DNA from 3 places in the Mesorhizobium sp. BR1-1-15 genome. Region 3 is predicted to be linked to each of the others. Evidence: predicted binding sites of a transcription regulator. Region 3 holds the regulator's gene; each other region holds the start of a gene.

Region 1 (3,239 bases), on a different contig from region 3:
AGATGGCGCAGGTGGGCCACAAGGAGTTGATGCGGGTGATGACGGCGGCCGGCTACACGGTCGAGACCCAGGGCTTCCCCGATGTCTGATCGGGTTCTCGCCAGGCCGGGCTTGCTGTAGGTTGCCGCGATGAAAGATTCCGAGCACCCCTTCTTCCGGCCATTGTGGCGGCGTGTCGCCGTCGTCGCGGTCTGCGTCATCTGGTCGATCATCGAATTCGCGAGCGGCACGCCGTTCTGGGGCGTGATCGCGCTGGGCTTCGCCGGCTATGGCGTCTGGCAGTTTTTTTATCTCTACAAGCCGGCCGACGAGAACAAGGCGCCCGCCGAAGTCGAACCGAAGGAGTAACCGGATGTCGAAGCTGCTGGTCAAAGCCGACAAGGGCCATGGCCGTGTCGCGCATGTCACCCCGCAAAGCGCCGGGTGGACCTATGTCGGGTTCGACCTGCACCGGCTGAAATCAGGGCAAACGGCTTCGGGAACAACGGACGATCGCGAAGTCTGCCTGGTGTTCGTTACCGGCAAGGGCACGGTCACGGCCGGCGGCAAGGATCTCGGCCTGCTTGGCCAGCGCATGTCGCCCTTCGAAGGCAAACCATGGTCGGTCTATGTGCCGCAGGGATCGGACTGGTCGGTGACGGCTGATAGCGGACTGGAACTGGCGGTCTGCTCGGCGCCGGGATTGAGCGGCGGCCTGCCGGTTCGCGTCATCGGGCCTGACGACCTCGGCCAGGAGGTGCGCGGCAAGGGCACCAATACGCGCTACGTCACCAACATCCTGCCCGAGGGCAAGCCGGCCGATTCGCTGCTGGTGGTCGAGGTCATCACGCCCGGCGGCCATACGTCGAGCTATCCGCCGCACAAGCACGACCAGGACAATCTGCCTAACGAATCCTATCTCGAGGAGACCTATTATCACCGCCTCAACCCGCCGCAGGGCTTTGCTTTCCAGCGGGTCTATACCGACGCCGACAAGGACGGCTCCCGCGCGCTGGACGAGGCGATGGCGATCGAGGACGGCGACGTCGTGCTGGTGCCCAAGGGCTATCACCCCTGCGCGGCTTGCCATGGCTACGACCTCTACTATCTCAACGTCATGGCCGGCCCGAAGCGGACGTGGAAATTCCACAATGCGCCCGAGCACGAATGGCTGATGAAGGCCTGACCGTTGCGGGTTCACGGCTGAACCTGTTGGTCCAGATCCGAAAAATCGTCGGCTAAGGACCGGCGGGGTCGATTTGCCTTCGAAAACCCTTCAAAGCTTCGTCAATCCGTCATGGAAATCACCTATGGCAACGGGCTGACGAGGATTTTCGATGCGCTACGCCATCTACTTCACCCCCCAACAGGACGAAAAATTGGCGCGGATCGCCGCCAACTGGCTGGGCCGTGACCCGTTCGGCGCCGCGACGCGACCGGTGGAGGCGGTGGGCGATTTGTCGGCGGCGGAAGTCGCCTTCCACACCGCATCGGCACGGCGCTATGGTTTTCACGCAACGCTGAAAGCCCCTTTCCGGTTAGCGGCCAACGAAACCGAAGCCTCGTTGCGCGCAGCGCTCGACGCCTTTGCCGAGGCGACGCCCGTTGTGATGATCCCGCGTCTCGTCGTCAGCCAGATCGACGGTTTCTTCGCACTGGTGCCGGAGGCGCCATTGCCTCCGCTCAGTCGCTTCGCCGATGACGTGGTGCGCGATTTCGACCGCTTTCGCGCGCCGTTGACGGAGGCAGAGATCGAGCGGCGCAGCCCAGACTCGCTGAAGCCGGGCGAATTCCGCAATCTCTGCCAATGGGGCTATCCTTACGTCTTCGAGAGCTTCCGCTTTCACATGACGCTGTCCGGCAGGGCCGGGCCACAGGAAAGCCCTCGTCTTCGCCTGGCAATCGAGGGCCTGTTCGCCGAGGTGCTGCGCCAGCCGGTTCCGGTGGACGCGCTGACGTTGTTCATCGAGCCCGAACCCGGCGCCCCGTTCATGGTGCTTTCCCAGCACGCGCTCGGGCGCCGTCCGGCCAGAAAAACCGCCTGAAGCAACAAGCCGTAAAGGCCAGAAAAAACCAAGGACTGCCTGAAATGACCGCCGAGACCATTCTGAGCAACGCCCGCATCATTCTTGCCGACGAGATCATCGACGGCTCGCTCGTGATGCGTGACGGTCTGATCGCCGACATATCCGCCGGCGCCGTGCGAGCCGGCGAGAACATGGCTGGCGACTTCATCATTCCGGGACTGGTCGAGCTGCACACCGATCACCTGGAAGGCCACTATGCGCCGCGGCCCAAGGTGCGTTGGAATCCGATCGCCGCCGTGCTCGCCCATGACGCGCAAGTGGCGACCGCCGGCATTACCACCGTGCTCGATGCCTTGCGTGTCGGCATGGACGAGGATGCCGATCTCAACGCCGCCGACATCCGCAAGCTCGCCGATGCGATCGAGGACAGCGTGCGGATGGATCGATTGCGGGCCGATCATTTCATCCATCTACGCTGCGAGGTCTCGGCGCCGGATTGCCTCAGGGCCTTCGCCAATTTCGAGACGGACGAACGGGTGAAGCTCGCCTCGCTGATGGACCATGCGCCAGGCCAGCGCCAGTTCGTCAACCTCGAAACCTACGCCTACTACTACCAACGCAAGCTGAAGCTGACCGATCACGATTTCCAGAAATTCTGCGAGAAGCGGATGGGCGAATCGGCCCGGAATTCGGCCCCGAACCGCGTCTTCATCGCCGCCGCCTGCCACGAGCGCGGCATCGTGCTTGCGAGCCATGACGATGCGACGACGGGCCATGTCGACGAAGCCATCGAGCAAGGCGTGCGCGTTGCCGAATTCCCGACCACCGAGGAGGCCGCCAGAGCTTCGAAGGATGCCGGGCTCGGCGTGCTGATGGGCGCGCCCAATGTCATGCGCGGCGCCTCCCATTCGGGCAATGTCTCGGCGCGCACGCTGGCCAGCGACGGCCTGCTCGACATATTGTCGTCCGACTACATCCCCTTCAGCCTGATCCAGTCCGCCTTCTTTCTCGGCGACGTCGTCGATAGCATTTCCCTGCCGCAGGCGGTGGCAATGGTGTCCAAGAACCCGGCCGAGGCCGTCGGTCTTTCCGATCGCGGCGTCATCGAAGAGGGCCGCCGGGCCGACCTGGTGCGCGTGCGCCTCGACGACCACGTTCCGGTGGTGCGCACGGTCTGGCGGCAGGGGCGGCGGGTCGCGTGATGGCTTCGGCATTGATCGAGCGTGAACTGTC
Region 2 (3,239 bases), on a different contig from region 3:
GTCGGAGATGCAAGAAGGGCGGCGTTTTCTCGACGCCGCCCTTCCTGACTTCTGCCTTTAGCCGCCGATGGCTGCCTTACGGGCTTCGACGATGACGTTATAGAAATCCGCCTTCACCGGAACGTAGCCGGTAAAATCACCGCCTTCGACGCCTTCGAAGCAAGCCTTGTCCTTCTTGGGCAGGTCGGTGAAGAAGGCCGCCAGCTTGGCCGTCATCTCGTCGCCGAGCGCCGTGCGCACGACCAGCGGACCGTTCGGGATCAGGCCCGAGCGCCAGACCTCGACGAAGTCGTTGGGGTCGACGGCGCCCTTGGCGACTTCCTTGTGGAAGGTGCCGGAGGTGTAGCCGTCCTTGAAGTCGCCGATGCCGGAGGAATCGTCCACCGCCACGTCGACCTTGCCGTCACGCACGGCGAGCACATTGTTCTCATGGCCGCCATTGAACTGGGTCGAGGCGAAGAAGGTCTCGTTCGACGCGCCCGTGTCCTTCGGAATCTGCGTCAGCGGGATCAGGTAGCCGGAGGTCGAATCCGGATCGGCGTAACCGAGCTTCTTGCCCTTGGCCGACTTGATGTCGGTGATGCCGGAGGACTTCAGCGCCAGGCCGATCGAATAGTAGCCGGTCGCGCCGTCGGTCTGCTGGGTGGTGAGAATCGGGGTTACCGCCTTGGGATCCTTGAGGACGACGCTGGCGTAGCCGGAAGCGCCGAGTTCGGCGAAGTCGAGCGTGCCGCCGAGAAGTCCCTGGATGACGCCGTCATAGTCGGCGGCCGGGAACAGCGAGACCTTCTCGAAGCCGAATTCGGCCTTCAGGTGATCGGCCAGGCACTGGTAGTTGCGCAGCCGGTCGGTTTCGTTCTCGCCGCCGAGGATGCCGACGCGGAATTCCTTCATATCGGCGGCATGCGCCGCGCCGGTGGCCATTGCAAGCACCGAAACGGCGCTGAAAACCATTTTCCTGAACATCTGATTTCTCTCCTGTAGGTTCCGGCCCCGCGCCGGCGGCGTTGGTGATTTTGACGGGTGCCCTGACGCGGGCTGGCGATCCAGGTCGCTCTCAGTAACCCGGGAATGCGGGTTCGAGCGGTCCGGCGGATGCGGCGATCTTTTGCTTGAAGGCAACGCTGGTCGAGGTGATGGCCTCGGATATCTCGCCGCCATTGCTGTCGGCGCCATAGACGAGACGGACGGCCTCGCGGTTAAGCTCCTCCGGCGGCCCGTCGAACACGACCTTGCCCGCGGCCATGCCGATGATGCGGTTGCAATAGGTACGGGCGGTGTCCAGCGTGTGCAGGTTGGTGACCACGGTGATGCCTTCGCGCAAATTGATGTCCTGCAGCGAATCCATCACCACCTTGGCGTTGAGCGGGTCGAGCGAAGCGATCGGTTCGTCGGCCAGGATCACCCGGGGCTGCTGCATCATGGCGCGGGCAATGGCGACACGCTGCTGCTGGCCGCCCGACAAGGTGCCTGCGGGCTGCAGCGCGGTACGGGCGATATCGAGCCGCTCGAGGGCGGCGACCGCCTGCGCACATTCGGTTCGCGAGAACATGCCGAAAAGGTTCGACAGGGTCGGACGATGGTTCAGCCGGCCGAGCAGCACATTGGTCAGCACGTCGAGGCGCGGAACAAGGTTGAATTGCTGGAAGATCATGGCGCAGTCGCGCTGCCAGCGCCTGAGCGGCGAACCGCGCAATTGCGAGACCTCGGCGCCGTCGAAGAAAATCGATCCATGGCTGGGATCGATGAGGCGGTTGATCATACGCAGAAGGGTCGACTTGCCGGCGCCGGAACGGCCGATGACGCCGACCATCTGACCCTGCGGGATCGAGATGCTGACATCGTTGACGGCGGTGTTCTTGCCAAATCGTCGGGTGACGCCGCGGATTTCGAGCGTGGCTGACATGGTGCGTTCCCGTCCAGTCGCGGTTGAAGGTCCTGTTGACCCTCGCTAGCGCAGCGCCATGAACCTGCGGTGTCGGATTGATGTCAGTTTTGTTACCACCCACAGCCGCGTCGCGCGCGATCAGGCCAGGACCATCAGTTCCTCGAAATGCTCCACGTCCCTGAAACTGCGGAAGGCAGGCGGCTTGAGAAGACAGCCCCCTGCCCGAACTCTATGTAAGGGATGCGAATAGTGAGCAGCCCTATTCCATTCACCACCGTCATCCACCGTATTTTTCCAGGAAAGCTTCGGCCTCGAGCTGACGGAAATCGTCGAGTGCGGCGCGCAGCCTCGCATGGTCCCAATCCCACCAGGCAAGCGCCTGGTAGCGCTCGGCAGTGCGGCGGTCGAAGCGCTCGCGGATCGGCTTTGCCGGCACGCCGGCGACGATGGTGTAGGGAGCGACATCCTTCGATACCACCGCTCCAGCGCCGACGGCGGCGCCATCGCCGACGGTGATGCCGGGCAGGACTGTCGAGCCATGGCCAAGCCATGTGTCGTGGCCGATTGTGACGCGCCTGGCGCGGCGCTCAGCGAAAAATTCGCTCTCGTGTTCGGCATCGTCCCAATAGTCCGATGCGCGGTAGGTGAAATGGTGCAGCGTCGGTCGCCAGATCGGGTGGTTGGTGGCGTTGATGCGCACGCTTGCCGCGATGTTGGAGAATTTGCCGATCGTCGCACACCAGACGGCGCAGTCCTGCATCATGTAGGAATAGTCGCCGAGTTCGCTTTCCGAAACCCGACAGCGGTCGGCGATTTCGGTCCAGCGGCCGAGCGTCGAATTCTGCACCTCCGCCGTCGGATGGACCAGCGGCGTCTCCGATAATTTCCTGCTCATGCGGCGAGCTTTCCCGGGGCGAAGGCGGTGACGTCGATGATGCGGTCGGCAACCGCTTCGCGCACATCATGGTCGTGGAAGATGCCGAGCAGGGCGACGCCTGCCGCCTTCTTGGCGGCGATGAGTTCGATCACCACCTCGCGGTTCCTGGCATCGAGCGAAGCGGTCGGCTCGTCGAGCAGCAGGATCGGGTGCCCGGTGATGAAGCCACGCGCGATGTTGACGCGCTGCTGCTCGCCGCCGGAGAAGGTCGCCGGCGGCAATGCCCAGAGTTTTTCCGGCAGGTTAAGCTGCGCCAGCAGGGCGCGCGCCTTGCTTCTTGCTGCTTCGCGATCCTCGCCGCGCTCCACCAGCGGCTCGGCGACGACGTCGAGCGCCGATACGCGCGGCACGGTGCGCAGGAACTGGCTGACATAGCCGATGGTCTGGCGGCGCACGGCAAGCACGGTGCGTGGG
Region 3 (3,239 bases):
AGCTCAACGCCAGCGGCCTCAGCCTTTCGGGCGGCCAGCAGCAGCGCCTCTGCATCGCCCGCACGGTGGCGGTGAAGCCGGAGGTCATCCTGCTCGACGAGCCTGCCTCGGCGCTCGATCCGCTGTCGACCGCCAAGATCGAGGAGCTGATCGACGAGTTGCAGGCCGATTATACGATCGTCATCGTCACCCACAACATGCAGCAGGCGGCGCGCGTGTCGAAGCAGACCGCCTTCATGTATCTGGGCGAGCTGGTCGAGTTCGACCGCACCGAGAAGATCTTCACGTCGCCCCGCGAGAAGCGCACGCAGGACTATATCACCGGCCGCTTCGGCTGATCCCAGGCATACGAGGACCAAGATCATGGCCGAACACACAGTCGCAGCCTTTGACGAAGATCTCGGACAGATCAGCAGGCTGATCCGCGACATGGGCGATCTCGCCTCATCGATGGTCGGCGGCGCGACCAAGGCGCTCCTGAATTCCGACAACGCGCTCGCCCAGCGCGTCGTCTCCGACGACGCGATCATGGATGCGCGCCAGCGCGAACTCGACGACCGCGCCATCACCCTGATCGCCAAGCGGCAGCCCATGGCGGACGATCTGCGCCATGTCGTCGGCTCGATCCGCATGGCGGGCGATCTCGAACGCATCGGCGATCTCGCCAAGAACATCGCCAAGCGCGTCGGCACCGTCGGCCTTGCCGCCACGCCGCGCGACCTGTCGCACTCCATCGACGCCATGGCGCAGCTTGTGCTGATCCAGGTGCAAGGCGTGATCGAGGAGTATGCGGCGCGCGATGCCGCGGCACTTGCGAAGCTGCGCGCCGACGATGAACGCATCGACGTCAAATACACGTCGGTCTTCCGCGAGCTGCTGACCTACATGATGGAGGATCCGCGCAACATCACCGCCTGCACGCATCTTTTGTTCTGCGCCAAGAATCTCGAGCGCATCGGCGATCACGTGACCAACATTGCCGAAAATGCCTATTATGTGCTGACCGGCACGCAATTGCCCGCCAATCGCCCGAAGCAGGACGAGACGGCGATGTCGGCGCCAGCGGCTTGACGGCAGGGGTGACCAGTCGATGATCGCGCCACGCATCATGGTGGTGGAGGACGAGGAGCCGCTGGGTGTGCTGCTCCGTTACAATCTGGAATCGGAGGGTTATCAGGTAGAGGTGGTGACGCGCGGCGACGAAGCCGAGATCCGCTTGCAGGAGAATGTCCCTGACCTTCTTGTGCTCGACTGGATGGTGCCGGCGGTGTCCGGCATCGAGCTCTGCCGCCGTCTCCGCATGCGGCCCGATACCGAGCGGCTGCCGATCATCATGCTGACGGCGCGCGGCGAGGAAAGCGACCGGGTGCGCGGTCTCTCCACCGGCGCCGACGACTATCTGGTCAAGCCGTTCTCAACGCCGGAATTCATGGCACGCGTCAAGGCGCTGCTGCGCCGCGCCAAGCCCGAAGTTCTGTCCAGCGTGCTCAAGGTCGGCGACATCGTGCTCGACCGTGAATCGCACCGGGTCTACCGCAAGAAAAGCGAGATCCGGCTCGGGCCGACCGAGTTCCGCCTGCTCGAATTCATGATGCGACATCCCGGCCGCGTGTTCTCGCGCAGCCAACTGCTCGACAATGTCTGGGGCGAAACGATCTATATCGACGAGCGCACCGTGGACGTGCATGTCGGCCGGCTGCGCAAGGCGGTCAACAACGGCCGCATGCCTGACGTTATCCGCACCATTCGGGGCGCGGGGTACGCGATCCGCGAAGACTAGGGATATGTCACGCAACGTTCTCGCCTATGCCTGATTTCGCCTGTGCCCCCGGCGCGAAAATTTCCTGGTCGACGAAGGTCAGCGCGCGCATGGCGCAGCCCTCGCGGATCAGCGGCAGTTCGTTCGGCTCGGTGTCGAAGGAAATCGATTTCGAGTGCTGGCCGCCGGCGGTCTGGGCAATGGCCTCGCGCAGAGCCGGCTCGATCAGGTCGAAGGCGGCGGCGCTGACGCCGACCATGGCGACCGGCGCCGGATCGATCAGGGCGAACAGGCTGCCAAGGCCGTAACCCAGCGCCTCGCCGGCCTTGCGGTAGGCTTCGCGCTCCGGCCCGTCCTTTTCGCGCGCCGAGGCCGCCAGGGTGCGCATGTCGGCGTCGCTGACGTCGACGGGCTGGGTGTCCTCGCCAAGCTGCCTCGCGTTGCGCCAAATGGCATAGTTGCCGGCATAGGCCTCGACGCAGCCGCGCCGCCCGCAGCGGCAGAGCGCCCCGCCGGGGCGATGGATCATGTGGCCGAACTCGCCTCCGGATGAATGGGTGCCGGTGAACAGTTCACCCTTCAGCACCAAGCCCATGCCGATGCCGTGCGACAAAAGTATGGCGATGAAGTCGTCGCGGTAGCGCTGGGGATCGCGCCAGCGCAGCGCCACCGCCATCATGTTGCAATCGTTCTCCATGGTGGCGGGAATGCCGAACTCGGCCTCCAGTATGTCGGCGAAGGCGATGTCGGTCTGCGGCGTGATCGGCGACCACAGCATGGCGCGCGCATCCGTGTCGGTGATGCCCTGGATCGCCAGCGCGATACGGGCGATGCTGCCGACGTCGAGGTCGGGATCCTCGAACCGCCGCCTGACGATGGCCACGCATTCGCCGATCAGCGCCTCGCGCGACAGGGTCAGCGTGTCCAGCCGGCGCTGCTCCTCAGATATCACCTGGCCGGCATAGTCGATGACTGCGACGGAGAGGAAATTCAGCGACAGCACAACGGTCATCACCGCCGCGGCTTCAGGGTTGAGGCTGAGGCCGACCTGCGGCCGACCGCGTTTCAGCGCACCGGCCTCGCTCGGCTTGCTCTGCGCCAGGATGCCTTCGCCAATCAGGTCGGAGGAGATCGCCGATATGGTGGAATGGCTGAGCCCGGTGGTCGCGGCAATCTCGGTGCGCGAGGGCTGCCCGGCACGGCGCACGGCCGCGATCACCATCGCCCGGTTGCGTCGGCGCAAATCGTCGTGGCGGATTCCGACCGACATGTTTCTCGCATCCTCCCCGTCGCCGCGTTCTCTCCCCAGGATCCCGACGACCGTCAAATACTGGCAGAACCGGCCTTGGCTGTCATTATTTATTCCGGAGCTCGAAAAAAATTCACGAGGACATCAAAATACATCAGAATCGACGTTGACAGCGTTCCGACGATGGACCAGTGTTTTTTCGAGGCTCGAAAAAATAGAGCCTTTGTGCCG

Evidence for each region. The regulator PhoB, encoded in region 3, activates phosphate uptake and scavenging genes when phosphate is short. The targets are predictions, from matches to a motif close to TGTCATNNANCTGTCAT.
Region 1: LB541_RS12150 (DUF1045 domain-containing protein) is a predicted target of PhoB. The motif match lies at 1,262-1,278, and genes of this name have one in related genera.
Region 2: phnC (phosphonate ABC transporter ATP-binding protein) is a predicted target of PhoB. The motif match lies at 1,976-1,992, and genes of this name have one in related genera.

The regions. Positions count from the first base shown of each region.
Region 1 is NZ_JAIUIF010000005.1:288,996-292,234, reverse strand. It holds gene iolE (myo-inosose-2 dehydratase) at 1-89, shown strand, start outside; gene LB541_RS12160 (DUF3329 domain-containing protein) at 130-348, shown strand; gene iolB (5-deoxy-glucuronate isomerase) at 353-1,165, shown strand; gene LB541_RS12150 (DUF1045 domain-containing protein) at 1,317-2,024, shown strand; gene LB541_RS12145 (alpha-D-ribose 1-methylphosphonate 5-triphosphate diphosphatase) at 2,069-3,208, shown strand; gene phnN (phosphonate metabolism protein/1,5-bisphosphokinase (PRPP-forming) PhnN) at 3,205-3,239, shown strand, end outside.
Region 2 is NZ_JAIUIF010000010.1:190,176-193,414, forward strand. It holds gene phnD (phosphonate ABC transporter substrate-binding protein) at 58-966, opposite strand; gene phnC (phosphonate ABC transporter ATP-binding protein) at 1,058-1,906, opposite strand; gene LB541_RS18875 (DapH/DapD/GlmU-related protein) at 2,166-2,783, opposite strand; gene phnL (phosphonate C-P lyase system protein PhnL) at 2,780-3,239, opposite strand, start outside.
Region 3 is NZ_JAIUIF010000017.1:54,298-57,536, reverse strand. It holds gene pstB (phosphate ABC transporter ATP-binding protein PstB) at 1-338, shown strand, start outside; gene phoU (phosphate signaling complex protein PhoU) at 364-1,071, shown strand; gene phoB (phosphate regulon transcriptional regulator PhoB) at 1,091-1,780, shown strand; gene LB541_RS23865 (ROK family protein) at 1,788-3,029, opposite strand.